2 regions of the Microbacterium saperdae genome follow, and region 2 is predicted to be linked to the other one. Evidence: predicted binding sites of a transcription regulator. Region 2 holds the regulator's gene; the other holds the start of a gene.
The links. Region 2 encodes LexA, which represses DNA repair genes until DNA is damaged. Its sites were predicted from a motif close to TCGAACANNTGTTCGA; they were not measured.
Positions count from the first base shown of each region.

Region 1: FB560_RS04430 (HNH endonuclease signature motif containing protein) is a predicted target of LexA. The motif match lies at 9,756-9,771, and genes of this name have one in related genera.

Region 1 is NZ_VFOX01000001.1:925,480-940,334, reverse strand. It holds gene FB560_RS04470 (MarR family winged helix-turn-helix transcriptional regulator) at 1-328, shown strand, start outside; gene FB560_RS04465 (pseudouridine synthase) at 348-1,292, shown strand; gene FB560_RS04460 (methionine ABC transporter permease) at 1,279-1,938, opposite strand; gene FB560_RS04455 (methionine ABC transporter ATP-binding protein) at 1,938-2,981, opposite strand; gene FB560_RS04450 (MetQ/NlpA family ABC transporter substrate-binding protein) at 3,081-3,992, opposite strand; gene FB560_RS04445 (Na+/H+ antiporter) at 4,107-5,864, opposite strand; gene FB560_RS04440 (ABC-F family ATP-binding cassette domain-containing protein) at 6,003-7,811, opposite strand; gene FB560_RS04435 (alpha/beta hydrolase-fold protein) at 7,892-9,613, opposite strand; gene FB560_RS04430 (HNH endonuclease signature motif containing protein) at 9,895-11,235, shown strand; gene FB560_RS04425 (polyamine aminopropyltransferase) at 11,289-12,215, shown strand; gene FB560_RS04420 (substrate-binding domain-containing protein) at 12,351-13,469, opposite strand; gene mmsB (multiple monosaccharide ABC transporter permease) at 13,529-14,855, opposite strand, start outside.
Region 2 is NZ_VFOX01000001.1:1,047,635-1,062,489, forward strand. It holds gene FB560_RS04980 (hypothetical protein) at 1-311, shown strand, start outside; gene prfB (peptide chain release factor 2) at 369-1,478, shown strand; gene FB560_RS04990 (DUF2510 domain-containing protein) at 1,539-2,639, opposite strand; gene ftsE (cell division ATP-binding protein FtsE) at 2,823-3,905, shown strand; gene ftsX (permease-like cell division protein FtsX) at 3,902-4,816, shown strand; gene smpB (SsrA-binding protein SmpB) at 4,914-5,390, shown strand; gene FB560_RS05010 (dipeptidyl-peptidase 5) at 5,411-7,276, opposite strand; gene FB560_RS05015 (arsenic resistance protein) at 7,314-8,279, opposite strand; gene lexA (transcriptional repressor LexA) at 8,333-9,019, opposite strand; gene FB560_RS05025 (LysM peptidoglycan-binding domain-containing protein) at 9,330-9,692, shown strand; gene FB560_RS05030 (histidinol-phosphate transaminase) at 9,742-10,836, shown strand; gene hisB (imidazoleglycerol-phosphate dehydratase HisB) at 10,833-11,450, shown strand; gene hisH (imidazole glycerol phosphate synthase subunit HisH) at 11,447-12,085, shown strand; gene FB560_RS05045 (MinD/ParA family ATP-binding protein) at 12,107-13,531, opposite strand; gene priA (bifunctional 1-(5-phosphoribosyl)-5-((5-phosphoribosylamino)methylideneamino)imidazole-4-carboxamide isomerase/phosphoribosylanthranilate isomerase PriA) at 13,672-14,418, shown strand; gene FB560_RS05055 (SseB family protein) at 14,402-14,855, shown strand, end outside.

The sequences.
Region 1 (14,855 bases), 120 kb from region 2:
ATGGGACGTGCTGTCGGCGCTGCGCCGCGCCGGAGCTCCCTTCCAGCTCTCCCCCAAGCAGCTGCTGCAGCAGACGCTCGTCTCCAGCGGCACCATGACCAACCGGATCGACCGCCTCGTCGGTCGCCGCTTCGTGCGCCGCGAGGCCGATCCGGGTGACGGACGCAGCGTGTTGGTGATCCTGACCGACGACGGGCGCATCCGCGTGGATGCCGCGATCACCCGCCTGGTCGACGTCGAAGCCGACCTGCTGCAGGCGCTGTCGCGCGGAGACCGCGATCGGCTCGCCGGGCTGCTGCGCAAGCTCAGCCTGAGCTTCGACGCGTGAACGGCGACCGCTGATGGCCATGCTCTCCCCGCTGCCGATGCGCGACGGCGTGGGTGCCACCCGACTGCACCTGCCGATGAGCGGCGAGTGGCCGACGGTCGCCGACTACATGATCGAGCGCTTCTTCCACCTCGAACCTGAGCAGGTGTACGAGCGGTTCGACCTCGGGGAGATCGTCGCCCGAGACGGTCGCCCGCTCGCCAGGGACACCCCCTTGGGTGCCGAGGAGTTCATCTGGTACTACCGCAAGCCCCCGGTCGAGACCGAGATCCCGTTCGCGGTCGAGGTGCTGTATCAGGACGACGATCTGCTGGTGGTCGACAAGCCGCATTTCCTGCCGACCACCCCGGGCGGCAAATACCTGCAGAACTCGGCGCTCGTGCGTCTGCGCAACCTGCTCGACATCCCGGACCTGGCGCCGGTGCACCGGCTCGACCGCGCCACCGCCGGGCTGTTGATGTTCTCGACGCGACCGCAGAGCCGTGGTCCCTACCAGCTGATGCTCCAGAACCGTCAGGTGGAGAAGGTCTACGAAGCGGTGTCGGCCGTGCCCGAGGGCTGGGATCCCGCGGCCCCGATGCTGCGCGGGCAGTCGTTCCCGCTCGTGTACCGGAACCACATCCGCAAGGATCGCGGCGAGCTGCTCGTGCAGGTCGATGACGTCCGCGAGCCGAACGCCGAGACGCTGATCGAGCTGATCGGCAGCGACGACCGGGTCGTGCACACGCTGCTGCGTCCGCACACCGGCAAGATGCACCAGCTGCGCGTGCATCTGGCCGCGCTCGGCATCGGCATCCTGAACGACCCGTTCTACCCGAGGCTGCGGGGAGAGCTCCCCGACGACCACGACCGGCCCCTGCAGCTCCTCGCGCGGGAGCTGCGCTTCGTCGACCCGATCAGCGGAGAGGAGCGCGTGTTCACCACCACGCGCTCCCTGCAGGACGCTCCCGTCAGCGGCGCATGACCTTGCGGGCGAGGCGCGTGCCGAGCAGCTGCATGAAGTGCACGAACACCACGATCAGGATGATCGCCGCCCACATCACGACCGGCTCGAACTTGCGGAAGCCGTAGATCTGGGCGAAGGCACCGAGGCCACCACCACCCACGAGGCCGGCCATGGCCGTCATGTCGATCAACGCCACCACGATGAACGTGTAGCCGAGGATGAGCGGTCCCAGCGACTCGGGGATCGCCACCGTGAACAGGATGCGCCACGGGCCCGCGCCCATGGCGCGCGCGGCCTCGATGACGCCCGGTGAGACCGACACGAGGTGCTGCTCGACGATGCGTCCGATCGCGAACGCCGCGGCGAGTCCGATGATGAACGCACCGGCCGTCGTGCCGATGCCGACGCCGATCACGGCCCGCGCCAGCGGCTGGGCGACGGCCATGAAGATCACGAACGGGATCGGCCGGAAGAAGTTGACGATGAGGTTCGCGATCGCCGAGACGACGACGTTCTGCGCCAGTCCACCGGGGCGGGTCACGTAGAGGATCACACCGATCACGAGACCGAGGATGCCGCCGAGCACAAGAGCGAAGGAGGTCATGTACAGGGTCTCGAGCGCCGCCGCCCAGAACTCGGGCCAGAGTTCGATCAGACGATCCATCAGCGGGCCTCCTCTTGCGCGATCTCGGTCACCTGGACGCGTTCCCCGATGGCCGCGAGGGCCCTGTCGATCGCCGCGCTCTCGCCCCGGATCGCCAGGGTGAGATGGCCGAACGCCCGTCCGCGGATGTCGTTGATCCCGCCGTAGACCAGCTCGAAGTCGAGCCCGGCGGAGGCGAGATCGAGGAAGACCTGCGCCTGCGACGAGTCGCCGTCGCGGAACGAGAACGTGACGAGGCGGCCCTGGTGCCGCTCGCGCAGGACGGACAGCTCGGCAGGCGAGGGCACGCCCTTGACGACGGTGCCGACGAACCGCTGCGACGCGGGATTCTGCGGGGCGGAGAACACGTCGAAGACGTCGCCCTGCTCGATCACCCGGCCGCGCTCCATCACCGCGACCTTGGTGGCGATGGTCTGGATCACGTCCATCTCGTGGGTGATCACGACGATCGTGATGCCCTGCTCCTCGTTGACGCGCTTGAGCAGATCGAGCACCTCGTGCGTGGTCTGCGGGTCCAGCGCGCTGGTGGCCTCATCCGCGAGCAGGATCGCCGGCCCCGTCGCGAGCGCCCGGGCGATGCCGACGCGCTGCTTCTGCCCGCCGGAGAGCTGCTCAGGGTACGCCTTGGCTTTGTCGGAGAGCCCGACGAACGAGAGCAGCTCGGTGACGCGCGCCTCGATGTCGGGCTTCTTCCACCCCGCGAGCGTGAGCGGGTAGGCGATGTTCGCCCGCACGTTCCGCGAGGAGAAGAGGTTGAACTGCTGGAAGATCATGCCGATGCCGCCGCGGACCTTGCGCAGCTCGCTCTCGCGGAGCGCGGTGATGTCGACGCCGTCGACCAGGATCGTGCCGCTGGTCGCCGGCTCGAGGGCGTTGATCAGGCGCACGAGCGTGGACTTGCCGGCGCCGGAGTAGCCGATGATGCCGAAGACGTCGCCCTTCTCGATCGAGAGGGTCACGTCGTCGACGGCGACGACCTCGCCGTCACCCGGCGTGCGGGACGGGTAGGCCTTCGACACGTTCGTCAGGCTCACGATCGGCATGTGCTGCTCCGGTCTGGATCTCGGGGGAAAGACGAATCGGGTGACGCGCGACGCGCCACCCGATTCTCTCGCATCAGGCGGGATTCCTCCCGCCTGCGCTCACTTCTGTGCTTCGGTGTCCTCCTGGACCTTCTTCAGCGAGGCGACCAGGTCGGCGACCGGCGTCTGCAGCGACACCGCAGTGTCACCCGAAGACGCGAGCAGCCCGGCCTGGACGGCCTCGTTGGTCTGGAAGATCTCGACGAGCTTCAGGTAGGTGGGGTTGTCGGCGTCCTCGGCGCGAGCCGCGAAGATGTTGACGTACGGCAGGGCGTTCGGGTCCTCCGGGTCATCCTGCGCGATGGCGTCATCGGAAGTGAGACCGGCGTCTTCGATGAAGTCGTTGTTGATGATCGCGGCAGCGACATCGGGCAGCGACGTCGGGATCAGGGCCGCCTCGAGCGCGGTGACCTTCACCTTGGACTTCGCGGTGTCGACGTCCGCGAGGTCGGAGAAGATCGACCCGCCGCTCTTGAGCTCGATCAGACCGGCCGTCTGCAGCACGAGGAGGCCACGAGCCTGGTTCGTCGCGTCGTCGGGGACGGCGACGGTCTCGCCCTCGGGGATGCTGTCGACGTCGTCGTACTTGGTCGAGTACAGACCGAGCGGGTAGATCGCGGTGGAGCCGATCGGGGTGAGGTCGGCACCCGCGTTCACGTTGTAGTCCGCGAGGTAGGCGATGTGCTGGAACTGGTTGAGGTCGATCTCGCCCTCGGTCAGCGCCGGGTTGGGCTGCTCGTACGAGCCGAAGTCGACGAGCTCGACCGTGATGCCCTCTTCCGCAGCGGCGTCGACGAACGGCGCCCACTGGTCGTCGCCCTTGTTGACGACGCCGATCTTGACGACCTCGGGCGTGGTCGATTCTCCGCTGCCGGAGCCGGCCTCGGGCGATGCCGTGGCGCAGCCTGCGAGGGCGACGAAGAGCGGGACCGCGGCGAGCGCGGCGATGATGGACGTGGTACGGCGGGACATAGTGATGCGGGTTCCTCTCTCAGGGACTCGAATACGTTAGACAGGCTCGGGCGCAGGCGCGGAATCGAGCCGTCACACAGCGTCACAGCCCGGAAAACCGGTGGCGGCGTGCGCTCAGTCGAACTCTTCGATCCCCTGCAGCCGCACCTGTTCGAGGTCGAGGCGCGCCGAGATCCTGCGCACGACCAGATCATCCACGGTGCCGGAGCGGCGCAGGCCGAGCAGCACCTCGCGCTTGCGGTCGAGCATGGCGAGCTTCAGGCGCGTGTGCTCCTCGTGACGGATCAGCGGCGACCGCTGCATCACGTCGACATCGGCCGAGGTGGCGATCATCTGGAGGGTGTTCCCGTCGCCGCTGTCCGACGTCGAGGGCAGGGACGCACCGCTGCCGAGGTTCTCCTCGATCGCGCCGCCCGTAGCGAGCGGATCGGGCTCGTCGAGCATCTCGTCGAGCGCATCCGCTTCCGCGTCGACGATCGCCTGCTCACGGGCAAGGGCCCTCGCGTTCGCGAACTCGAGCATCATGTAGCCCTCGGTCCGCACCCGATCGCGCACCTCCTGACCGATGCCGTGTTCGGCGGCGAGGTCGTCGAGCGCGGCGAGCGCCGCGCCGGAGATGGCGCGTTCGGCCAGCTCGTACTCCTCGTCGTCGGCGTGATCGACCGGAACGCGCGCCCACCGCACGAGGGCGGGCAGGAGCGGTCCCTGCACGAGCAGGCTGAGCAGGATGACACCGGCGGTGACGAACACGACCTCGTCGCGCCCCGCGGCATCCGGCCCGTCGGCGATCGTCGCGGGCACCGACAGGGCGATCGCGAGAGACACCGCGCCGCGCATTCCGGCGACGGTGGAGACGAGGCGCGCACGGGAGCGCACGCCTCGCGGCGGCGCGGGCGCGGAGGACCGCTGGAACGGCACGCTGAGCAGCTGGAACATGTAGCGGACGACGAGGAGGGTCGCCCACACCGCCAGTGTCACCAGCACCAGACGTCCGATCGCGGCCGCCGAGATCTCGTGCACGACGTACTGGACCTCGAGGCCGATCAGCACGAACAGCGCGCCGTTGAGCAGGAAGACCCCGAACGGCCACGCCGCATCGGTCTGCCGCCGCGAGGATGCGGTGGTGACACGGGGCGAGACGTAGGCCACGATGAGTCCGGCCACGACGACCGCCAGCACGCCGGAGGCATGCACGATCTCGGCGAGCAGGAACGCGCTGAACGGGATCAGCAGGAGCGTGACGTTGATCACCATCGTCGACGAGACACGGCTGAGCAGCAGGTAGCCCAGCGCGGCGATCACGGTGCCGGCCGCGATGCCGCCGATGTACGAGACCAGCACGGTCCAGGTGACCGACCAGGGCGTGATCTGGCCGCCGACGGCCAGTGACACCGCGATCGCGTAGAGGACCAGGGCGGTGCCGTCGTTGGTGAGGCTCTCCGCCTTCAGCTTCATGAACATGCGCCGGGGCAGCAGTCGCCCGAGAGCGGCCACAGCGGTGGCATCCGGCGGCGCGACGGCGGCTCCGAGGATGAGGGCGATCTCCCACGGCATCCCGAACAGCACGCCGATGCCCGCGACCGCGAAGGCCGACGCGACGACCAGTAGCGTGCTCATCGGCAGGATGTAGCGGAAATCGCGGCGGATCGCGCGCAGAGACGTGGTCAGGCTCTCCCAGAACAGCATCACCGGGAGGAACAGCAGCAGCACCGTCTCCGGGGGCAGCTGCACCTCGCGGAGCGCGGGGACGAAGCCGAGCGCGAGTCCGAAGATGACCAGCACCAGAGGCAGCGCGAGCCGGATGCGGGGTGCCAGCAGCGCTCCCGCGAGAATCGTCAGCCCGAGCAGGACCGTGACCTCGAGACCTTCCATGTGTACCTCCCGGATGCCGCAGGATCGTGCCGTGCGACACCGGATGGCGTCAGGCCCCGCCCAGAGCACAGCGCATCGCACTGCCACCGTATTCCCAGGAAGGGGGGAACAACAGACCCCCTCTCGGGGGAAAGACGGTCAGCCGAGCTCTTCGGTCAGTTCGAACCAGCGCAGTTCGAGCTCGCCGATCTCGTCCTGCTGCGCGCTGATCTCCTTCATCCGCACGCCCAGGCCTTCGAAGTCCGCCTGGTCGTGCTCTGCGAGAGCGTGCTTGGCCTTGTCGACCTGCTGCGTGAGCTTCTCGATGCGGCGCTCCAGCGAGGAGATCTCCTTCTGCGCCGAGCGCAGCGCCGCACCGTCGAGCCCTGCGGACTTGGCAGTGTTCACGGCCGTCTGCGACTTCGCCGGAGCAGCATCCTGCAGCTGACGCAACCGCAGGTACTCGTCGACGCCGCCGGGAAGGTGGCGCAGCCGCCCGTCGAGGATCGCGTACTGCTGATCCGTGACCCGCTCGAGGAAGTAGCGGTCGTGGCTGACCACGAGCAGCGTGCCCGACCAGGAGTCGAGGAGATCCTCGATCGCGGAGAGCATGTCGGTATCGAGGTCGTTGGTGGGCTCGTCGAGGATCAGCACGTTCGGCTGGTCCAGCAGCACCAGCAGCAGCTGCAGACGCCGCTGCTGTCCACCCGACAGGTCCTTGACAGGGGTGGAGAGCTGCGCGGAGTCGAAGCCGAGTCGCTCGAGGAGCTGACCGGGCGTGAGCTCCTGCGCCTTGGAACCCGTGCCCATCGTGTACGAGGTGCGCAGCCGCGAGATCACGACGCGCACGGGCTCGCGCCGCACGTCCTCGAGCTCGTCGAGACGCTGGGTGAGGGTCTTGACCTTCACGGTCGTGCCCCGCTTGACGCGTCCGACCGTGGGCTCGACGGTGCCCGAGATCAGCCCGAGAAGCGTGGACTTGCCTGCACCGTTGACGCCGAGGATGCCGGTGCGCTCACCGGGGGCGATGCGCCACTCGACATCGCGGAGCACGGTCTTCTCGCCGCCCTCGGGCGTCGGGTAGGTCACCCCGACGTCGAGCAGATCGACGACGTCCTTGCCCAGGCGGGAGACCGCGAGGGACTGCAGGGACACCTTGTCGCGGATCTCCGGGACGTCGGCGATGAGCTCGTTGGCCGCATCGATGCGGAACTTGGGCTTGGCCGTGCGCGCCGGGGCGCCGCGGCGCAACCAGGCGAGCTCCTTCTTGGCGAGGTTCTGACGCTTCGCCTCGGTGGCCGATGCCATGCGGTCGCGCTCGACGCGCTGCAGGATGTACGCCGCGTACCCGCCCTCGAAGGGCTCGACGATGCGATCGTGCACCTCCCACGTCTCGGTGCAGATCTCGTCGAGGAACCAGCGATCGTGGGTGACGACCAGGAGCGCGCCCGAGTTCGGCGACCAGCGCTTCTTCAGGTGGCCGGCGAGCCAGGTGATGGCTTCGACATCGAGGTGGTTGGTCGGCTCGTCGAGCGCGATCACATCCCAGTCCCCGGTGAGCAGCTTGGCGAGCGAGACGCGACGGCGCTGGCCACCGCTGAGCGAGCCGATCTCGGCATCCCACGGCAGGTCCCTGAGCAGACCGTCGATCACGTCACGGACGCGCGGATCCCCCGCCCACTCGTACTCCGGGGTGTCACCGACGACCGCCGCGCTGATCGTGAGGTCGTCACTGAGGGTGTCGGCCTGGGACAGCACACCGATCGTGGTGCCGCCGCGTACGGTCACTCGTCCCGCATTAGGCTCCTTGAGACCTGCGAGCATCCCGAGCAGGCTCGACTTGCCGTCGCCGTTGCGGCCGACGATGCCGATCCGATCCCCCTCCTCGATCCCGAGGGTCACGGAGTCGAAGACGACCCTGGTCGGATATTCGAGATGAAGGGACTCTGCCCCGAGAAGATGTGCCATGTCACTCCCCAGGGTAGTCGCGCCGGACTGGGCGTTCGTCTCGGAGGGAGCCGGATCGAATCCAAGCGGTCCCGCGCCCGTCAGGAACGCTGCCGGGCGCGGCGTGCGCGAGCCGTCACCACCAGTCCGACACCCGCGCCCAGGAGCAGCAGCGCTCCGGCGACGAGCGCCGGGTCGATCTCGGCACCCGTGTCCGGCAACGTCGCCGGCGCCGCCGTCCCCGCTCCTGCGGACGGGGCGACGACCGTGGTGGTGTCCCAGCCGAGGAGCGCTCCCCCTGCCGCGGAGACGGCGATCCGGTGCGCGCCGAGTGCCGCATCCTCCGGGATCACGACGCTGACGACGCCATCTGCCGACACGGTGTGCGTGCCGAGCGGAACGGGGGTGGAGAACAGGTACACGTCCACCTGCTCGCCGGCGAACTCGTCCCCCACCGTCACCGGGACCGTCTCACCCCGTACGACGGAGTCGGGAACGCTCACGGTCCCCCGCATCTCATCCGTCAGGTCGGCTTCGGACGGGATCCCCTGTCCGGGCTCCTCCCCCGTCGCAGCGACGGTGAGGGTGGCGGCGTCCGTGATCGCTTCGCCGGACGTGTTCCGGAACACCGCTCGGTACTCCGTGCCGGTCGCCGACGCGCGTGCGCCGCTCACGACGTACGCTGTGGCCGTCGCATCCGGGATCGAGACCCAGTCCCCGGAGCTCGAGAGTCGCGATTGCCAGTGCACGGTGGGGGCGGGGACACCTGTCGCAGTCGCGGTGAATCTCGCGTCCTCCCCTTCGTCGACGCGCACATCGACGGGATGCGAGCTGATCTGGGGCGCCGCCGCCACCGGATCTGCAGGCAGTTCGGTACCCGGGATCGTCGTCCCGGGCGCGGCGTAGATGAACCGGAGCCCACGACTGAAGGATGCCCCGATCACCGACAGGTGTGTCTCGTCCTCGAAGACATGCCCGCCGAGCTCCAAACCCGTATACGCACGGTCAGACAGCGTCGTCGCGAAGCGCGTCATATCGCTCGTCATCGGAAAACCGGTCGTGGTCTCCTCCAGCGATCCGACAGAGAGGAATACGCGTGCGTCGAGTGCGTCGTTCGCGGCGGCGTACTCGCTTTCGACGTCGAGGATCGTGTGTTCATCCCACCAGAGCGACGGGCTCGCGATCACGAAGCGCTGGAACAGTCCTTCGTTGTGCAGCAGTGTGTAGGTCGCGAAGAGACCGCCGAAGGAATGCCCCATCAGCGCGCGGTCGCCCGCGTCGACGTGGAAGTCCCGCTCGACTCGCGGGACCAGTTCCTCTCGAAGGAACGAGAGGAACTCCGGTGCACCGCCGGAAGGAGTCGCCGCGCCGATGTCGGTCGGAGTCAGATCGAGGGTTCGTGGAACGCCTGAAGCGGCGAAGCCCTGACCAGGGTTGTCATATCCGATCCCGACGACGACCGTGCCGGGAGCGTTCAACCGCGCGGTCTCCACCGCGATTCCGAACTCGGCGTTGGCATCGGTGACGTAGAGCGCGCGGTACGCGGACCCGCTCTCGGTGTAGCCGGCCGGGAGCGCCACCGAGATCTTGTATGTACGGCCATCTTCCGAGGTCATCAGCCACGTCCTCACGTCGCGGATGAACGAGTCCGGCTCATCCGCGACGACGGCGGTGTGAGCGGATGCAGAGACAGGAGCGGGGACCGCAGAGGCACCCTCTCCACTCGCGTGGGTGCCGGCCCAACCGGCGGTGATCAGCGTCGTGGCTGCTGCGAGAGAGACGAGGGTCCGGACGCCGCGCCCTCCCCGAAAGTCGTACGGCATGAGACATCCCTCTCGTCGGTCGATCAGTGGTCCTCACGGTAGGACGGGCGGCGGGGCCGTCCCATGTGCGCTCACCCCATCAGCGAAGGGCCGCGATGTGCGGATAGCCTGCGCGGGCGCACGGTCACGGGAGCGATCGTCGTCGCATTTATGTTCGAATGTCGGTGGTCGGTGGTGGACTGTGTCCATGCCCGATCTGCTCGATGCGAACGACTCCCAGATGGCGATGCTCGCCGATCTGGTCGCCGGTCTGCAGGCTGCGGAAAGAGACCATCAGCGGAATGCTGGCCGCCCGAGACGGCATGCTCGCGATGGCGTCTCGGCTGGCCATCGACATCGCCAGGCAGGCGAATCATCCCGACTACGGCGACATGGCGACGCGCGCAGTGGCCGCCGAGATCGGTGCCGCACAACGCGTGAACGATCGCACGATCGAACGTCGGATGGCGGCAGCATCGCGTCTCGTGACGGATCTCCCCGACGTATGGGCCGCGCAGGGTGCCGGGCGCATCACCGCCGCGCACACGCGAGTCATCGTCGAGGCGGGGGCACATCTCGATGATCCCCGCGATCGCGCGGCATACGCGGCCGCGGTCCTCGTGATCGCAGAAGCCGAGTCGCCGAACCGCCTGCGTCGCCATGCGCGCCGGATCGCTGAACGATTCCAGGCACGGTCGCTGACGGAGCGTCATCGCGACGCGCGCGACAACCGACGCGTCTGGGTGAACGACCTCGATGACGGGATGTCCGAGCTGGGCGTGCAGGGGCCGTCGACGCTCATCCACGGCATGTACGACCGTCTGTCGCAGATGGCGCACCGCGTGCGCGAGGAGAACGCCCGTGCCGCGAAAGAGCGGAAGGCGAGGGACGCTCGCCCTGCCTCCGACGATCCCTCCGTCGATTCTTCCGACGAGCCCAGTGACGACCGCACGGTCGACCAGCTGCGCGCGGACCTGCTCGCAGATCTCGTGCTCACGGGCGCACCGACCGGGCACCACTCGGAGGACGCGCTGCTCGATGCGATCCATGCGCGCGTGGAGGTGACCGTGCCGGTCATGACGTTGATGGACGAGTGCGGATCGCGAACCGACCTGCCAGCGGCCGAGCTCGACGGTCGCTGCCCGATCGACGCCGCCACCGCGCGCAGGATCGCCGGGGCGGCGATCGGGTGGGATCGGGTTCTGACCCACCCGATCAGCGGAGCGTTGCTGGCCGTCGACCGATATCGACCGGGCGATCAGTTGAAGAGACATCTCCGGGCGAGGGATCAGCGCTGCCGATTCCCGACGTGCGGTCTTGCGGCGCGCAGGTGCGACATAGACCACACCCATGCCGCGGCCGAAGGCGGGCCGACCTGCGAAGACAACCTCGCGCACTTCTGCCGTCGACATCACATGATGAAGCACCACTCCCCCTGGCAGGTGGAGCAAAGGGTCGGCGGGGTTCTCGAGTGGAGAAGCCCGACGGGCGACGTGTACATCGACCACGCGCCTGCACAGAACACGGCGCGGTTCACGCCCGCCGAGTCCACGCCCGCCGAGTTCGAGGCGGCCGCGTTCGGAACCGCCGAGTCCACGCCCGTCGAGTTCGAGACGGCCGAATCGGCGCTCGTGCCGTTCTGAGAACGCACGGGTGTGCGGTCTCCGGCGGCTTCCGTCCGACCTAAACTCGACGGGTGGCATGGAATCGCCGGGTGTTCTCCCTCTCGCTAGACAATCGCAAGGCCAAGCTGGTGCAGTCGAGGCGGCACCCCGGTCGCTACGAGCTCAGCGTGGATGGAATCGCGCAGTCCGTCGTCTCGATGACCGAGCCCACCATGCTCGAATACGCCTACACCCAGCACATCGCCCGCGCAATGGATGCCGCCGCCGAACCCGGTGCGCCGCTGTTCACCGTGCACCTGGGAGCCGGAGCACTCACCCTGGCCCGCTACGTCGAGGCAACCCGCGCCGGATCACCCCAACTCGTGGTCGAATTCGAGCCCACGCTCTATGCCGCAGTGACCGCCGCGCTGCCCCTCCCTGCCGGCTCTGACGTACGCGTCATCTTCGGCGATGCTCGAACGGTCGCGGACGCGGAGCTTCCGGGCGAGAAGCGATCGCCGGCGCCGCCGTCCCCTGCCCCGACGCTCGGTGCCGCAGCCACTGGTCGCCCTGCGGTCGACACCGACTGGGCGGATGCGCGCTTCACCGTCGTCGATCTCTGGGACGCAGCCGTCATCCGGCATCGCGTGGCCAGCCAGGAGTTCTACCGCCGGGTCGCCGCGCGCTCCGCCGCAGCCGGAGTCGTCGCCGTGAACCTGCTCGACGGGCATCCTTTCGAGTACTCACGGCGACAGGCGGCCACCCTGCGCTCCGTGTTCGACCACGTCGCCGTCGTTCTCGACGCAGAGCCGGAAGATGATGAAGGGCCGCTCGGCAACGTCGTCATCTTCGCGAGCGATGAGCCGCTGGACATCGTGGCGACCCCCGATCTCCTCGGCACGCCGCGCCCTTCTTTTCTCCACGACAGCGCACTGACGTCGTGGATCGCTGAGGCGCGCATCATGACCGATGCCGACGGCACGGACTCCCCCGACCCCGACGACCCGGTCTGGAACTAGCGCACCGCATCCGGAAGACCTCCCCTCAGACCTGCCGCACCTCGGTTTTTCGCTCTGCCCCGAACGCAGACGAGCCGCCCGGAACCCGAAGGTCCGGACGGCTCGTACTGTGCCCTCAGCGAGGGCTGATGCTGCTTACTGGTACGACTTCACGATCTCGAGGAGGCTGGGCACGTTGGCGTAAGCCTCGAGTGCGTTCTCCTTCGTGACGATGATCGGGTCGAGCAGGTACGCCGGAACGACCTTGACGCCGTTGTCGTACGACTCGGTGTCGTTGACATCGACCTCTTCGCCCTTCTGGAGCTGTCCGACCATCTTGATGGACTGCTGGACGAGGAGCGTGGTGTCCTTGTTGATCGTGGAGTACTGGATGCCCTCCATGATCGACTTGACCGACTCGACCTCGGAGTCCTGACCGGTGACGACCGGTACGTCCTTGCCCGCACCCTGCACCGAGGTGATGATGGCGCGAGCGAGAGTGTCGTTCGGGGAGAGGACGCCGTCGAGCGTCTCCGAGCTGTACGTCGACGTCAGCAGGGAGTCCATGCGACGCTGAGCGTTCTCAGCCTTCCAGCCCTCGGTCGCCGTCTGGGCGATCTCGGTCTGGCCGGAGACGACCTTCAGCGTGCCGTCGTCGATCTTCGGCTGGAGGATGCTCATCGCGCCGTCGAAGAACACGGCCGAGTTCGCGTCATCCGGGGAACCGGAGAACAGCTCGATGTTGTACGGAGCGTCGTGACCGGCACGCTCGGCGAGACCGTCGAGCAGAGCCTGGCCCTGAAGCTCACCGACCTTGAAGTTGTCGAACGCGACGTAGTAGTCGACCGCGTCGGTGTTCTCGATCAGACGGTCGTAGGCGATGACGGTGACGCCGGCGTCGCGGGCTGCCTCGACCTGCGTCGCGAGCTGCTTGCCGTCCTTCGCGCCGATGATGATGACCTTGGCACCACCGGTGACCATGGCCTGGATCTGGTTCTGCTGCTCCGCGACCGTGTTGCTGGCAGGCGCGTACTGGACGTCGGCCTTGAAGCCGGCTTCCTTGAGACCGTCCGTGAACAGCTGGCCGGCGAGGACCCAGTTCTCCGAGGTCTTGTCCGGAAGCGCGACACCGATCGTGGCGTCAGCGGCGAAGCCCTTGGTGGTCTCCTCCCCCGACCCGGTACCGGCGTCACCGCCACGCTCCGAGGAGCAGCCGGTGAGGGCGAATGCGCCCGCGACGACAAGCGCTGTCGCCGACAGAAGAATCTTCTTCATGTGATCTCTTTCTCTGGTGTGTGAAGGTCTCGTCGCGCGTGCGGCACGCGGCTCGACCCCTACTTTCCGCGCGTCTCGTCGACGGCGGGGGCTTCGTACTTCTGACCTGTGGGGTAGTTCGCCTTCGGGTCGAAGGTGGCGAGCGCCGGATCCTCCTTGCGGCCGAAGCGGCGCGTGAGGAATCCGATGATCGACGGGCGACCCTGCTGCTTGTTCCAGACGTCGACGCCGACCGCGAACAGGAGCACGAGGCCCTTGATCATCGAGACCACGTCGGCTCCTGCGCCCAGCAGCGCGAGTCCGTTGTTGAGGAACGCCATCACGAGACCACCGATGATCGATCCGATGACGGTACCGATACCACCCGAGACGGCGGCGCCACCGATGAAGACCGAGGCGATCGCGTCGAGCTCCCAGCCGTTGCCGTCCTGCGGGCCGGAGGCCGTGGCACGGGCGACGTAGATCATTCCGGCGAGCGAAGCGAGGACCGACATGTTCATCATGACGAAGAAGTCGACCCAGCGGTCCTTCACGCCCGACAGACGTGCGGCCTGGCGATTGCCGCCGACGGCGTAGATGTGGCGACCGAACACGGTGTTGTTCGTGATGAAGGTGTAGAGGATCACGAGCAGCAGGAGGATCACGCCCGAGATCGGGAAGCTGGTGCCCTCACGTCCGGTCGCGAACAACCATCCGGCGACGAGGATGACGATCGAGATCAGCACGACCTTGGTGACGCTCACCCAGCCGGGCGCCATATCGGAGCCCATCTTGGCCTGCGCGCGCCGGGTGCGGATCTCCGAGACGACGATCCAGGCGACACCGATCAGGGCGAGGACCATGGTCAGCACGTTGAACGGAACGGGGATGAACGACAGCTCCGGCAGGTAGCCGGCACCGATGATCTTGAACCCCTGCGGAACCGGGATCGACTGCGAGTCGCCGACCCACTGGTTCGCGCCGCGGAAGAACAGCATGCCCGCCAGCGTCACGATGAACGCGGGTACGCCCACATAGGCGACCCAGAACCCCTGCCAGGCGCCGACGAGCACGCCCACCCCGAGACCGAGGAGGATGGCCAGCGGCCAAGGAAGGTTCCAGTCCGCCATCGCCTTGGCGACGATGATGCCCGTGAACGCCGCGACGGATCCGACCGACAGGTCGATGTGCCCCATGATGATGACCATCACCATGCCGATCGCGAGGATCAGGATGTAGGAGTACTGGTTGACGACGTTGATCAGGTTGCCCGAGGACAGCGTGAGTCCCTGGCCCTTGAAGATCCAGGTCAGCAGCTGGAAGACGACCAGGATGACGACGAGGCTGCCGAGGATGCCGAACTGGCGGAGCGTCGACTGTCCGCCGCCGAACATCTTGGTGATGTCC
Region 2 (14,855 bases):
TCCTCACCGAGTTGACCGCCCGGGAGGGCACGATCAGGGATCGCATCCGTTCGCCGCGCCTGCACCATCCCGACATCGCCGATGCCGCCGCCGTGGCACGGAGGCGAGGGGTGCGCGTCGCGATACTCGCGAACCACGTCCCGGATGCGCCACGGATCAGCGACCGAGCGGCCAGGGAGGTGGCAGCCGTCCTCGCCGATGTCGGGGAGGGCTCGGTGGTGATCTCGTCGGGAGCCCGGGCGGTCGAGGCGCTCAGCATCGTGATCGACACGGGGAAGGAGCATCGACGTCTCGAGCTCTCGGTGCGGTGAACGGGGTGATCCGAAACCGGAAGCGCGCACGCGCCCGGCAGGATAGGCTCGGATATCATGCTCGAACTCGATCTCTCCGCCGACATCCAGGCGCTCAGGCACACCTTCGGCGACATCAGCGAGGTCGTCGATGTCTCCCGTCTCCGCGACGACATCGCGCGGCTCAGCGAGGAGGCCGGCGCCCCCGACCTCTGGGACGACACCGAGAACGCACAGAAGGTGACCAGCGCCCTCAGCCACCGGCAGTCCGAGCTCGCCCGGATCACCGGGATCGCTCAGCGTCTCGACGACCTCGAGGTGCTCGTCGGCCTCGCGAACGAGATGGGTGACGAGGATTCGGCGCAGGAGGCACGGGCCGAGCTCGCCGCCCTCACCGAGATGATCAACCAGCTCGAGGTGCAGACGCTGCTCGACGGCGAGTACGACGAGCGCTCCGCGATCATCACGATCCGCTCCGGCGCGGGCGGCGACGACGCCACCGACTTCGCCGAGATGCTCATGCGCATGTACCTGCGCTGGGCCGAGCGCCACAAGTACCCCGTCAAGGTCATGGATACGTCGTATGCCGAAGGGGCTGGCATCAAGTCCGCGACCTTCGAGATCGATGCGCCCTACGCCTTCGGCACGATCTCCGTCGAGGCCGGGACGCACCGCCTCGCGCGCATCAGCCCGTTCGGCTCGGCCGACAAGCGTCAGACGTCGTTCGCCGCTGTCGAGGTCATCCCGCTCATGGAAGAGGCCACCGAGGTCGACATTCCCGAGAACGACATCCGCGTCGACGTGTTCCGCTCCTCCGGTCCCGGTGGGCAGTCGGTCAACACGACCGACTCGGCCGTGCGCCTCACCCACCTCCCGACCGGCATCGTGGTGTCGATGCAGAACGAGAAGTCGCAGATCCAGAACCGTGCGGCCGCCATGCGCGTGCTGCAGACGCGCCTCCTGCTGCTGCAGAAGGAGCAGGAAGCGGCGAAGAAGAAGGAGCTCGCGGGCAACATCACCGCGAGCTGGGGTGACCAGATGCGCTCCTACTTCCTCTACGGCCAGCAGCTGGTGAAGGACCTTCGCACCGGCCAGGAGTCGGGAAACCCGGCAGCCGTGTTCGACGGCGACCTCGACGACTTCATCTCCGCCGGCATCCGCTGGCGCAAGCGTCCCAGCGACGACTGAGCAGCGAGACATGAAGAAGGCCCCGGATCCGTCCGGGGCCTTCTTCATGTCGTCCGCGACTCAGGGGACGAGGCAGGCGGGAATCGCCTCGGTGATCTCGTCCGTGAAAGCGGTCACGGCGTCCACGTCCAGGAACGTCTCGTCTGCGCCGCTGGCGATCACGCGCAACGTGTCGTCGGGGATGTCGGAAGCGACGAACTCCCCAGCGACGCAGGTGATCTGCTCGGGAGTCAGGGCCTCGGTCTCCACCGCCTGCAGGATCTCGGTGATTCCGACGGTCACCTCTTCGACGGTCGGGCGGCCGGTGCCGGTCGTCCCTTCATCGGTCTCGCTCGGCGCGGTCGCCTCGATCGAGGGCGAGGAGGTGGGGAGGTTGTCGATCTCGCTGCTCACGCCCTGCGCGAAGGCGAACAGGTAGATGAACGACATCACGATGCCGATGATCGTGCCGACCACCGCGAGGATCAGGCCCGTGATGCCCGGCCACTTCTTGCCCTTCAGGAAGAGCGAGATGAGCGACACGATGAAGCCGGCCGCGAGAACGATGAACCCGATGAAGCCGATGACCGGGATGAAGACCAGGATCGTGCCCAGCACGCCCAGGCCCAGCCCGACCAGCCCCAGGACCGAGACCTTCTTCGGCCCCTCGGGAGCGGCCTGTCCGTAGGGTGCTGCGGCCGGGTAGCCGGTCGGCGCCGCCGAGTAGGCGCCCGGGTACACCGGTGCGGAACCCGGATAGCCCGGCGTTGCGGGACGAGCATAGGCGGCGATGCCGTCGTCGAGCGGCGTGGTCGCCGCGGTCGCACCCTGATCGGCGAACGCGTTGGGGTCGGACGACGCGGCCGGAGCGGTCGACGGCGCGGACCAGTCCTGCGCCGCCGGGGTGGTCGCGGTCTCGTCAGTCGGACGGATCACGGTGTCATCGATCGACGGCTCGTCGAGGGCGGCCGCCTCGTACGCCGGAGCCTCGTACGCCGGAGCCTCGGATGCGGGCGGCTCGTACGCCGCTGCCGCGTCTGTCGTCGGGACCTCAGCCGCAGCGGCGGTCTCCGCCTCGACGGGCGCTGCGGCCTCCGGAGCGAAGTGCTCGGTCCACTGCTGGCCGTCCCACCAGCGCTGACGTCCGGATCCGTCGTCGTACCAACCTGCAGGTGTCGTCATGGTTCCCCCTAGAAGCATTGGGCCGGCCGCGAGTGCGTCACCGGCATCCTCATGTTAACAGGGGCCTGCGACGTGGCAGGGGGTGTCGGATGGGGAGCACTACCCATCCGATCCTGACGCGGACGCACTGCGCGGGGTGTCGCTCGCGGCCAGCCGAAGAGGCGCGCTTAGGCTCGTAGCGCCATGATTCGGTTCGAGAACGTCACGAAACGCTACCGCGGGACGTCGAAGCCCGCTCTGTCCGGAGTCGACTTCGAGGTGCAGCGCGGGGAGTTCGTCTTCCTGGTCGGCGCCTCCGGGTCCGGCAAATCGTCCTGCCTGCGGCTCATCCTGCGCGAGGACGTCCCCACCTCAGGGAGGGTGGCGGTGCTCGGCAGAGACCTGCGCTCGCTCGCGAACCGCAAGGTGCCCTATTTCCGGCGCCACATCGGCTCGGTGTTCCAGGACTTCCGGCTGCTCCCGTCGAAGACCGTCTACCAGAACGTCGCCTTCACCCTGCAGGTCACCGGTTCCTCGCGCGGGTTCATCCAGCAGGCCGTCCCCGAGGCGCTCGCGCTGGTCGGGCTGGACGGCAAGCAGAAGCGGATGCCGCACGAACTCTCCGGTGGCGAGCAGCAGCGCGTCGCCATCGCACGCGCTCTCGTCAATCGTCCGCAGGTGCTGCTCGCCGATGAGCCCACAGGCAACCTGGACCCCGCGACCTCGGTCGACATCATGCAGCTGCTCGCCCGTATCAACGCGGGTGGAACGACCGTGCTGATGGCTACGCACGAGGCTGGTTTCGTCGACCAGATGCAGCGTCGCGTGATCGAGCTCAACGACGGCGAGATGGTGCGCGACGAGGTGCACGGCGGGTACGGCGACACCTCGAACATCCCTCGCCTCGTGCCGGCAGAGGTACGCGGCGCGGCCGCCGTCGCCGCGCTCACCGCGGTGCAGGAGGTGCAGCGCCAGACGGCAGACCTCTCCATGGTCCGAGCCGCACTCGCCGAGGAGCTGAGCGAGCAGCGCAAGGCCGCTGCCGCCGCTCCGGCGCACGAGCCAGCTTCGGCATCCGCACCTGTCGCCGAGAGCACACCCGCGGACACGGTGGTGCCTCTCGAGCCGGTCGTGGCGCCGGATCCCGCTCCGGTCGACCCTCCTGTCGCGGTCGGCCCGCGCACGCATCCGATCGTCCTGCCGCAGGTCGATGTCGCCGAGCTCGGCGTCGCCGATCGCCTGGGACTCTCTGACGGCGACGATGAAGAAGTGGGGCCGACCTCATGAGAATCGGTCTGATCCTCGCCGAAGCCCTCGGCGGTCTCCGCCGCAACATCTCGATGGTGATCTCCGTCGTGCTGGTGACCTTCGTCTCGCTCACATTCGTCGGTGCGGCGATCCTGATGCAGGGCCAGATCGGCGTCATGCGCGGCTACTGGGCCGAGCGCGCCCAGGTCGCCGTGTACATGTGCTCCGCGGTCTCGGAATCCGACACCTGTGTCGACGGCGCGGCCAGCGATGAGCAGGTGGAAGCCGTCCGGGCTCAGCTCGAGGGCGATGCGCTCTCGCCGCTCATCAGCTCGATGACGTTCGACACCAAGGAAGACACCTACGCCAAGCTCGTCGAGCAGCTCGGCGCCGACCAGGCCAGCGTGCTCACGCCCGACCAGGCTTTCGAGGTGTTCTTCGTCACGATGAAGGACCCGGGGCAGTCTCCGGTGCTCGCCGAGGCCTTCAGCGGCCAGGCGGGCGTGGAGCAGGTCAAGGACCAGCTGCAATATCTGGAGCCGCTCTTCTCCGCGCTCACGGTCGCGACGTATATCGCCGTGGGTATCGCGGTGCTCATGCTGATCGCGGCGACGCTGCTGATCGCGACCACGATCCGTCTGTCCGCGTACGCGAGACGCAAGGAGATCGGCATCATGCGCCTGGTCGGCGCGTCCAACAGGTTCATCCAGACGCCGTTCGTCCTCGAAGGCGTGTTCGCGGCGTTCCTGGGGTCTGCGCTCGCCAGCGCCGCGGTCGTCGCCGGGGTGCACTTCGGAGTCAACGGATACCTCCGCGGTCGAGTCCCCTTCATCACGACCTGGATCACGATGCAGGACGCGATGCTCGTGGTGCCTGTGCTGATCGGCATCGGCATCGTGCTGGCGGCCCTGTCCGCCGGGTTCGCGATCAGACGCTGGCTGCGCACCTGACCCGACCGGGTCGGGTGTGCCCTCCGTGCTCGGTATAGACTGAAAGGCTGCTCAGCCGTTTCATGTCGCTGAGCTCATCGACACACAGGAGAGCATCATGCCCAGGGAACGCGGGGAGAAGGTCATCGCGACCAATCGTCGCGCACGTCACGACTACAACATCGAGAAGTCGTACGAGGCGGGGATGGTGCTCACGGGCACCGAGGTGAAGTCGCTGCGCCAGGGGCGCGCGAACCTGAGCGACGGGTACGCGTTCATCAAGGGCAACGAGGTCTTCCTCGATTCGGTGCACATTCCGGAGTACTCCCAGGGTCACTGGACGAACCACACCGCCAAGCGCGTGCGCAAGCTGCTGCTGCACCGCGAGGAGATTGCGAAGCTCGCCCACGCCGTCTCGGCGGGCGGATACACGCTGATCCCGTTGAAGCTCTACTTCTCGGACGGTCGCGCCAAGGTCGAGATCGCCCTGGCGAAGGGAAAGCGCGAGTACGACAAGCGTCAGACCCTGCGTGAGCGTCAGGACACCCGCGAGGCAGACCGGGCCATGCGGTTGCGCAACCGCGTCGGGGAGTAATTAGCCGGACGAATCCGGGATCAGAGTCGCGGAGCGAATCCGAAGACACGACCGAGGAACGTCAGCTCCCGTTCGAGCGCATCGACGACGGTCTCCGCGCGGCGGAAGCCGTGCCCTTCTCCCGGATAGAGCACGTACTCATGGTCGATTCCGCGCGCGGCCAGTGCGTCGCGGATCGCCGCGGACTGCGACGGCGGCACGACACGGTCGTCCTCGCCCTGCAGCAGGAGCACCGGCACCGCGATCCGGCCGGCGGATGAGAGCGGGGAGCGGTCGATGTACAGCTGCTCCGACTCCGGCAGGGGACCCACGAGGCTCTCGATGTAGTGCGCTTCGAAGTCGTGGGAGTCCTCAGCGAGCATCCGCAGGTCGGAGACGCCGTAGCGGCTGATGCCCGCCCCGAACACCCCGCCGCGTACGAGGGCCGACAACACGGTCCAGCCCCCGGCCGAGCCGCCGCGGATCGCGATCCGATCGGGATCTGCCAGGCCGGCGTCGGCGAGCCCCTGTGCGGCGGCGATCACGTCGTCGACGTCGACCACGCCCCATTGCCCCTGCAGTCGCTCCCGATAGGCGCGACCGTAGCCGGTCGAACCGCCGTAGTTCACGTCGAGCACGCCGATGCCACGGCTCGTGTAGAACGCGATCGCGGCGGACGTGGCACCCGTCACGTGGGCGGTCGGTCCGCCGTGCACGAGCACGACATAGGGCGGGAGCGAATCCTCCGGGGCGGAGACCTCCGGGTTCGCCGGTGCGTAGGCGAAGGCGTGCACCGGTCCGTGCGCACCGTCGATGTCGATCTGCTGTGCGGCGGGCATCCATGCGGGATCCACCCGGTCGCCGCCGCGCACCGCCGTCACCTCTCCGGAGTCCAGGTCCACGCACCAGACGCCCGGGTTCACGTGGGAACCGTTGCCGGACAGCAGCACGCGGTGTCCGCGGACATCGTCAACGCTCACATGGCCGTCGCAGGGCACGTCGAGGTCGCGTGTCTCTCCCTCGGTATCGATCACGACGACTCGATCGCGGCCGTTCGTGCGGATGGCGACGGTCCGGCCGTCGGAGAGCGGCCGGAACCAGCGGTTGCCGAGCACCCACAATCCGTAGCCGGTATCGGCATCGGCCGGTGCGATGAGCTCGGCCGGCGCGCTCGGGGAGAGGCCGTCGAGGTGCACGCGATGCAGGAGCCAGCGCCCGGAGGGATCATCGGCGTAGAGCAGTGCATCGTCGGAGACCCATTCGGGTTGCAGAGCAGCCCGACTCGGCAGGGTCGCCACCTCGCGCCCGTCCACGGTGGCGAGGTGCACCGTGGCGGCGTCCCACGGCATCCGATCCCCACTCCACTGGACCCACGCGATCCGCGAGCCGTCGGGGGAGAGCGCCGGATGCGCGAAGAACGCGGATCCCTCGGCGAACACCCGGATCGCTGCCGGATCGCCGGAGGCGGAGCCGTCCAGCGGAACGCCCACGATCGCGCGTCGGTGCGGCGTAGACGTGAGGTCCTCGCGCACCGCGAGCAGACGGCCGTGTTGCCACCGCAGACCGCCGTGGGCCGGCCCCTCAGGCGTCAGCGGCGTCGGCCCGCCGGCCGCGGGGAGGCGGTACACCCGCTGGTCCTTGGCGTCGACGAAGTACAGGGTGCCCTCGTCATCCGCCGTCCAGGCCCCTCCGCCGTATTCGTGCACTCGTGAGCGTGCACTCCAGGGAGCCGGCAGGACCTCTCGTCCGGTCGAGGACCGGACGGTGACACGACCGCCCTCGGCCGGTACGGACTCGCCCCACCAGATGTCGTCGCCGACGAACCGCGCCCCGTCGATGCGCGGCGAGGAGGTGGCCACCGAAGCCGCAGAGAAGGGGGAGGGCCAGGACCCGTAGGGCGAAGTCATACGTCGAGCCTATGCGGGCGTGGAGACCGTCACGGCGTCAGCGCTGCGGGATGAGCCGGGGCAGGACGCGCACCAGCATGACCATCACGATGAGCTCCACCAGCGTCTGGGTGACCACGACCAGCGGTGCGAGTGCGAGGGCCGAGGGAAGCGCGAGCGCGAGAGGGAGGACCACGAGTGAGTTGCGCGTGACGCCGCTGAACGTCAGTGCGCGCGACGACGCCGCGTCGAGACGGGCGATGCGCGCCACGAGGATGCCGAGCACGACGAGGATGACGGCGAACGCGAGGTAGATCGGCGCGACCCTGGTGAGCGCCCCGAGCTGTGCACCCACTGCGCGCACCTGGGAGGCGACGACGATCAGGAGCGTCGCGCTCATGAGGGGCACCGTCGCGGCGAGCAGACCGCTCTCGATCGTGCGGACGAGGGAGTATCGACGTGCCAGCACCTGCACCAGGGCGGCGGCTGCCAGCGGGAGAAGGATCAAGACGACGAAGGCCCGCACGAACGGCGCGCCGTCGATCAGCGCGGCGGCGTCCGGCCCGATGAACAGCAGGAGGTACAACGGCAGCAGCAGGATCTGGGCGAGCATCAGCAGCGGGGCGGCGGCGAGCAGTTTGGTCGCGGACCCGCCGGCCAGTCCGGTGAAGACGATCACGTAGTCGACGCAGGGTGTGAGCAGCACCAGGAGCACGCCGATCAGCAAGGCGCTCTCGTCGGCCACGAAACGGGACAACGCGAAGACGACGATCGGGACCACTACGAAGTTGAGGAGTCCGAGCGCGCCGAGGAAGCGTGCATCGCGCAGGGAACCGCCGATCCGCCGGAAGGGGACGGAGAGGAACGTGACGAACAGCAGCACCCCGAGCACCGGTTCGATCGCGTACTCGAGAGCATCGCTGCCGGGAACGGCCAGGCCGACTCCGACGCCGCACAGGATCGCCGCCAGGAAGAGCGCGACCTGATGACGTTCCATCCAGGAAGTACGAGTCGTCTCAGTCATCACCTCCCACTGTACGGACGACGGCAGGCGGCCGGAGCATGTTGCGCCCGGGGTCAGACGGCGCGGAGCACGGCGACCACCTTGCCGAGCACCGTGGCCTCATCGCCGAGGATCGGTTCGAACGCCGAGTTGCGGGGCAGCAGCCACGTGTGCCCGTCGCGACGGCGGAAGGTCTTGACGGTCGCCTCGTCGTCGAGCATCGCCGCGACGATCTCACCGTTCTCCGCGCTGTTCTGCGAGCGGATGACGACCCAGTCGCCATCGCAGATCGCGGCGTCGATCATCGACTCTCCCGAGACCTTGAGCATGAAGAGATCGCCCTTGCCCACGAGCTGACGGGGGAGGGGGAAGATCTCCTCGACCTGCTGCTCCGCGGTGATCGGCACTCCTGCGGCGATGCGACCCACGAGCGGCACCAGTGCCGCATCGCCGACCGGCGTCGCCACGTCGGCCGGGTTCTCGGTGCTGGAGCCGGGAAGGTCGATCAGCACCTCCATGGCCCTGGTCTTGCCGGGATCGCGGCGGAGGTAGCCGCTGAGCTCCAGCTGCCCGAGTTGGTGGGTGACGCTGGAGAGCGACTTGAGCCCGACCGCGTCGCCGATCTCGCGCATGCTCGGCGGGTAGCCCTGCTGGGCGATCGAGGCCTGGATGACCTCCAGGATCGCCATCTGCTTGGGGCTCAGGCTCTTCCGACGGCGCGTGCGCGGTGCCTCTGGCTCGGGGGCTGAGTTCTCGCTCATGATGCTCCTTCGGTACGCGTTTCCGACGCCGCTCTTCGAATGTCGGTGGCCCGTGGTGGGGTGTTCCTATCGAAACCGTATCCGAGAATCATGCGGATCTGGAAGATCTGTTCGAGCGTGTCGGCGGATTGGCGGGTGTGGTTTCGAAGAAAGCTTGACAGATGTTCGAACTCGAAGATACCTTCGGAACGTAGCTTCGCATTCAGCCCTCCCGGCCGAGAGCAGGATGCGAACGCTACGCCAACTTCCACCGGCCCGTGCGGCAGGTGGCTGATCCTCCCGGCAACGGGGCGACGCAGAGGAGCACACCATGAGCACCATCACCTTCAGCACCGCAGCAGTCATCCCGGCCCGCCCGGCGACGCGTCTTCGGCTGACGGTTCGCGGTCGCCGCGTGCTGCTCGCTCTGGCGGCGGTGCCCCTCGCGGCGGGCATCGCGTTCGCCGCGATCAGCGGCGGCAGCGCCCTCGCCTCGAATGAGAGCACCGGCACGGTCAGTTTCGAGACGGTCACGGTCCTCCCGGGCGACACGCTGTGGTCCATCGCCAGCGAGATCGCGCCGACGGCCGACCCGCGTGAGGTCATCGGAGAGATCACGCGACTGAACGTCCTGCAGACCGGCGAGCTGCAGATCGGACAGTCGCTGTCGATCCCCGCGCAGTACACGAACTGACCGCAATCGAGCGTCACTCTGATCGCCTCGTCCCGCTGAGCGTTCTAGCATGGGAAGGGTGACCGCCTCACTCGATGACCTGCCGCTTCGTGACGACCTTCGAGGGTTGACCCCGTACGGTGCCCCGCAGGCGCCGCTGCCGATCGCCCTCAACGTGAACGAGAACACGCATCCGATTCCGGACGAGGTGGCCAGCGACATCCTCGACGAGATCGCTGTCGCGATCCGCGATGTGAACCGTTACCCCGATCGGGAGTTCACCGCTCTCCGCGAAGGGTTCGCCGCTTACCTGGGCAACGGTCTGGAAGCGGAGGGCATCTGGGCGGGCAACGGGTCCAATGAGGTGCTGCAGCACATCCTGCAGGCTTTCGGCGGTCCGGGGCGCACCGCCTTCGGGTTCGCGCCGACCTACTCGATGTACCCGTTGATCGCGCAGGGGACCGGGGCCCGCTGGGTCGCGGGTACACGCCAACCCGACTACACGATCACGCCGGAGGAGGCGGCCGCGCAGGTGCGGGATGTCGATCCCGATGTCGTGCTGCTGTGCTCGCCGAACAACCCGACCGGTACGCCTCTCGGCCTCGACGTGGTCGAGGCCGTGTACGAGGTCGCGCGCGGTGTCGTGGTGGTCGATGAGGCCTACCAGGAGTTCGCCCCGCGTGACGCCCCCTCCGCGCTGTCGCTTCTGGCCGGTCGCCCGCGTCTGGCGGTCTCCCGCACCATGAGCAAGGCGTTCGCCTTCGCGGGCGCGCGCGTCGGCTACCTGGCAGCGGACCCCGGTTTCATCGACGCGCTCCGTCTCGTGCGGCTGCCGTACCACCTGAGCGCGTTGACCCAGGCGGCGGCGGTCGCCGCGCTGCGCAACGCCGATGTCATGCTAGGGATGGTCGATGAGATCGTCGAGCAGCGTGATCGGATCACGGCCACGCTCGAGGCCCTCGGCTACACGCCGCACGAGTCGTGGAGCAACTTCGTGCTGTTCGGCGGAGTGGCTGACCCGAAGGCGACCTGGCAGAAGCTCTACGACCAGGGCGTCCTGATCCGTGACGTCGGCATCCCCGGACACCTGCGTGTCACGGCGGGCACCGAGGCCGAGACCACGGCGTTCCTCGACGCGCTGGCCTCGATAGACTCGGCATCATGAGCAGCCTCGCCCTGACCCCGCGCACCGCGAGCCGCGTGCGCGGCACGTCGGAGTCCACCGTCGAACTCGAACTCAACCTCGATGGCACCGGTGCGAGCCGCATCGACACGTCCGTGCCGTTCTTCGACCACATGCTCACCGCTTTCGCGAAGCACTCGCTGACCGATCTCACGGTGCGGGCATCCGGCGACACCCACATCGACGCCCACCACACCGTGGAGGACGTGTCGATCGTGCTCGGCCAGGCGATCCTCGAGGCGCTGGGCGACAAGTCCGGCATCTCCCGCTACGGAGACGCCCTGGTACCGCTCGACGAGGCCCTCGCGCAGGCCGTGGTCGACATCTCCGGGCGCCCGTACCTCGTGCACGAGGGTGAACCGGTCGGTTTCGAACACCACCTCATCGGCGGGCACTTCACCGGCTCGCTCGTGCGTCACTCCTTCGAGGCCATCGCCTTCAACGCAGGACTCACGGTGCACGTGCGCGTGCTCGGAGGACGCGATCCGCACCACATCGCCGAGGCGGAGTACAAGGCGTTCGCGCGGGCGTTCCGCCAGGCCAAGGCGCTCGACCCGCTCGTCGAGGGAATTCCCTCCACCAAGGGTGCGCTGTGACGCGCACTCCGAAGGTCGCGGTCTTCGACTACGAGTCGGGGAACGTGCATTCTGCCGTCAAGGCTCTCGCCGCTGCGGGCGCCGATGCGGTGCTCACGCGCAACCGTGCCGAGGCGCTCGAGGCCGACGGCCTGGTCGTGCCCGGCGTCGGCGCGTTCGCGGCGGTGCGTGACGCACTGCACGCGCACGGAGGAGACGAGATCATCGATCGGCGCCTCGCCGGTGGACGGCCGGTGCTCGGGATCTGCGTCGGCATGCAGGTGCTCTTCGCCCACGGCGTCGAGCGCGGCGTCGATTCGGAGGGTCTCGGCGAGTGGCCGGGAGCCGTGACGGAGCTGAACGCGCCCGTCCTCCCGCACATGGGCTGGAACACGGTGAGCCCGGGCGACGACAGCGTACTGTTCCGCGGAATCGAGGAGGAGCGGTTCTACTTCGTGCACTCCTACGGTGCGCAGTCGTGGGAGCTCGACGTCATTCCGCCCTTCCCGCAGCCGGTGCTGACATGGACCACGTACGGCGATCCGTTCCTCGCAGCCGTCGAGAACGGACCGCTCTCCGCCACGCAGTTCCACCCGGAGAAGTCCGGAGAGGCCGGCATCCAGCTCCTGCGGAACTGGATCGGCAGCCTGAGCTGAACCCCGGCGACGCCTGACGGGTCAGAAACCGCGGGCGACGGCTGCTGCGGCGGACAGCCACGCCCGCTGGGCGCGTTTGTTGAGCGCGCCGTACCGCAGGGGACCGTCGACCATCTCGTGATCGAACGGGATGCTGACGACCTCGCGCGACAGGGAGCGGTACCCGCTCGTGACGTGATCGAGCTCGGCGGCCGTCGCCTTCGGATCCGCCTGGGAGACCACGGCGACGGACTCGCGCGCGAGACGCGCGGACCGCTCGTCGCGTTCCTCCAGGGCCTCGATGAGCAGGGCGCCGGCCTCGGCGTGGTCCGCGCGCGTCGTGGTCGCGATGACGAGCTGATCCGCGTGATCGATCATGCGCAGCCACATCGGGTCCGACTCGTCGTTGCCGGAGTCGATGACGATCAACCGGTAGAACTTCGAGGCGACGGCGTGGATCGCATCGACGTCGGTCGGGCTCAGGCGGTTCTCGTGCGCGAGCCTGATCGGCTTCGACCGCAGCACGTCGTACTTCTCGCGCGGCTGATGGTGCATGAAATGCGCGAGATCCGCGGACTGCGCTCCGGTGCCCAGCAGTCTCCCGGCCTCCGGCAGCAGTTCCAGCAGCGTGCGATCATGCGCGCCCGTGTCGGTTCGCCATCCCAGGGTCCCGCGCGTCTGGTTGTTGTCCCACGCGAGCACGCCGGCACCGCCGTAGCGGGCGAACACGGCGGAGAGGAGGACGGTCGTCGGCGTCTTCCCGGCGCCGCCCTTGCCGTTCACGACCGCGATCGTGCGCGGCCCCGGCCAGTGCTGGCTCACCGCGAGTTCGTCGTCACGGGCCGACTGCTCGTCCGCCGAGGGGCGGATGCGCAGGCCGAGGCGGTTGAGGGCGCCACGGGCGCCTTCGCGCGCGGGCTCCTCGGGGCGTTCGGTCTGCAGGAAGGAATCCCGCTCGCGCACCCGCTGTTCCCGACGCGATGCCGGTTCGATGAGCGTGGGCGCGGATGACGCGGGTGCAGGAGAGGTCGGTGCGGAGGATGCGCCCGACATGGGTGTCTGCGCGCCGGGCGTCGGTGGTGACGGCATCCGCGGGACGGGTGCCGTCGGGGTCGCAATGCTGGGCGCGGCCGGACGGCGGGGCACGGTGTCGGTGGGCACGGTGTCGGTGGGTGCGGTCTCGGGCGCAGCGAGAGGCGGCGGCGAAGACGGCACCGCAGGCGAGGCCACAGGTGTCGGGGGCAGCGGGCGCGGGGGAGCGGCGATATCCGGAGCACGGTCCACGCGCGCGTCGGCGCGTGTGCGGCGGTACGGCGGCTGAGCCGGCGGAGCGGGGGTCGTCGTCGGCCGGGGAGGAACCGCAGGGGCGTCGGTCGGGAAGAGCGGGACCGACTCGACGAGCGGGGCCCGGTCATCGCGTCGACGCGCGTCGGCACCCGGCGTGGCTTCTTCGTGCGGTCCGGACATCATGCCTCAGCCTATCCCGTGCCCTTCCGTTGCATTTCTCCTGCATTTGGAGGGGGACCGGGGTCGCGATACCCTCGGTTCTCGTGCGTCCGTGACGGGTGTGCTCGGACCGCTGATCTGAATCCTCACCTTAGGAACCCATGAACGACTTCGCGCAGTCTCCCTCACTCATGCTTCTCCCGGCCGTCGATGTCGCCGGCGGGAAGGCCGTTCGCCTCACGCAGGGCGAAGCGGGCACCGAGACCAACTACGGCGACCCGCTGGACGCCGCAGGGGAGTGGGTCGCGCAGGGCGCGAAGTGGATCCACCTCGTCGACCTCGACGCGGCGTTCGGCCGCGGAACCAATGCGCCCATCCTGCGCAAGGTCATCAAGCAGTACCGCGGCGTCAACATCGAGCTGTCCGGCGGCATCCGTGACGATGCGACGCTCGAGGCTGCGCTCGAGAGCGGCGCGACCCGCATCAACCTCGGCACCGCAGCACTCGAGAACCCGGAGTGGGCGGCCGACGTGATCGGCCGCTACGGCGAGGCGATCGCGGTCGGACTCGACGTGCGCGGCACGACGCTGGCAGCGCGCGGCTGGACCAAGGAGGGCGGTGACCTCTGGGAGGTCCTTGACCGCCTCGAGGATGCCGGATGCAGCCGCTACGTCGTCACCGACGTCACGAAGGACGGCACGTTGCGCGGACCGAACCTCGAACTGCTGCGCGAGGTCGCCTCGCGCACCCCGAAGCCGGTCGTGGCCTCGGGAGGAATCTCGAACCTCGACGACATCGCGGCACTCCGCGAGCTCGTGCCCCTCGGCGTCGAGGGTGCCATCGTCGGCAAGGCTCTCTACGCCGGTGCGTTCACACTGGCCGAGGCGCTGGATGTCGCAGGGGACTGACGACGCCTGCGGGCACGGCGACCACAGTCACAGCGACCACGGTCACGCTCCCGCGAACCCCGGCGACTCCGCAGGCGTCCCGTGGGAGGGGCGCAGCTTCGAGTCGAACCCGCATGCCGCGGATGACGGCTCCGCCGACCCCGCACTGCTCGCGGCACTCCTGCGCTTCCGTGCGGGGCAGGGCAGCCAGGTCGAGGTCGTCGACGCCTTCCGTTCCGCACGCGTACTGATCCCGCTCATCGCCGAGAAGGGCGAGGAGGGCATCGCGCCGAACGGTCTCGCCGTCGACAAGACGCAGGAGCTGTCGATCGTGACCGTGGCCGCTCCCGACGGGCGTCGCGTGCAACCGGTGTTCTCCTCGGTCGAGGCGATGCAGAAGTGGGATCCCGCGGCGCGACCGATCCCGGTGGAGGCGCTGCGTGCCGCCCTGGCGGCGT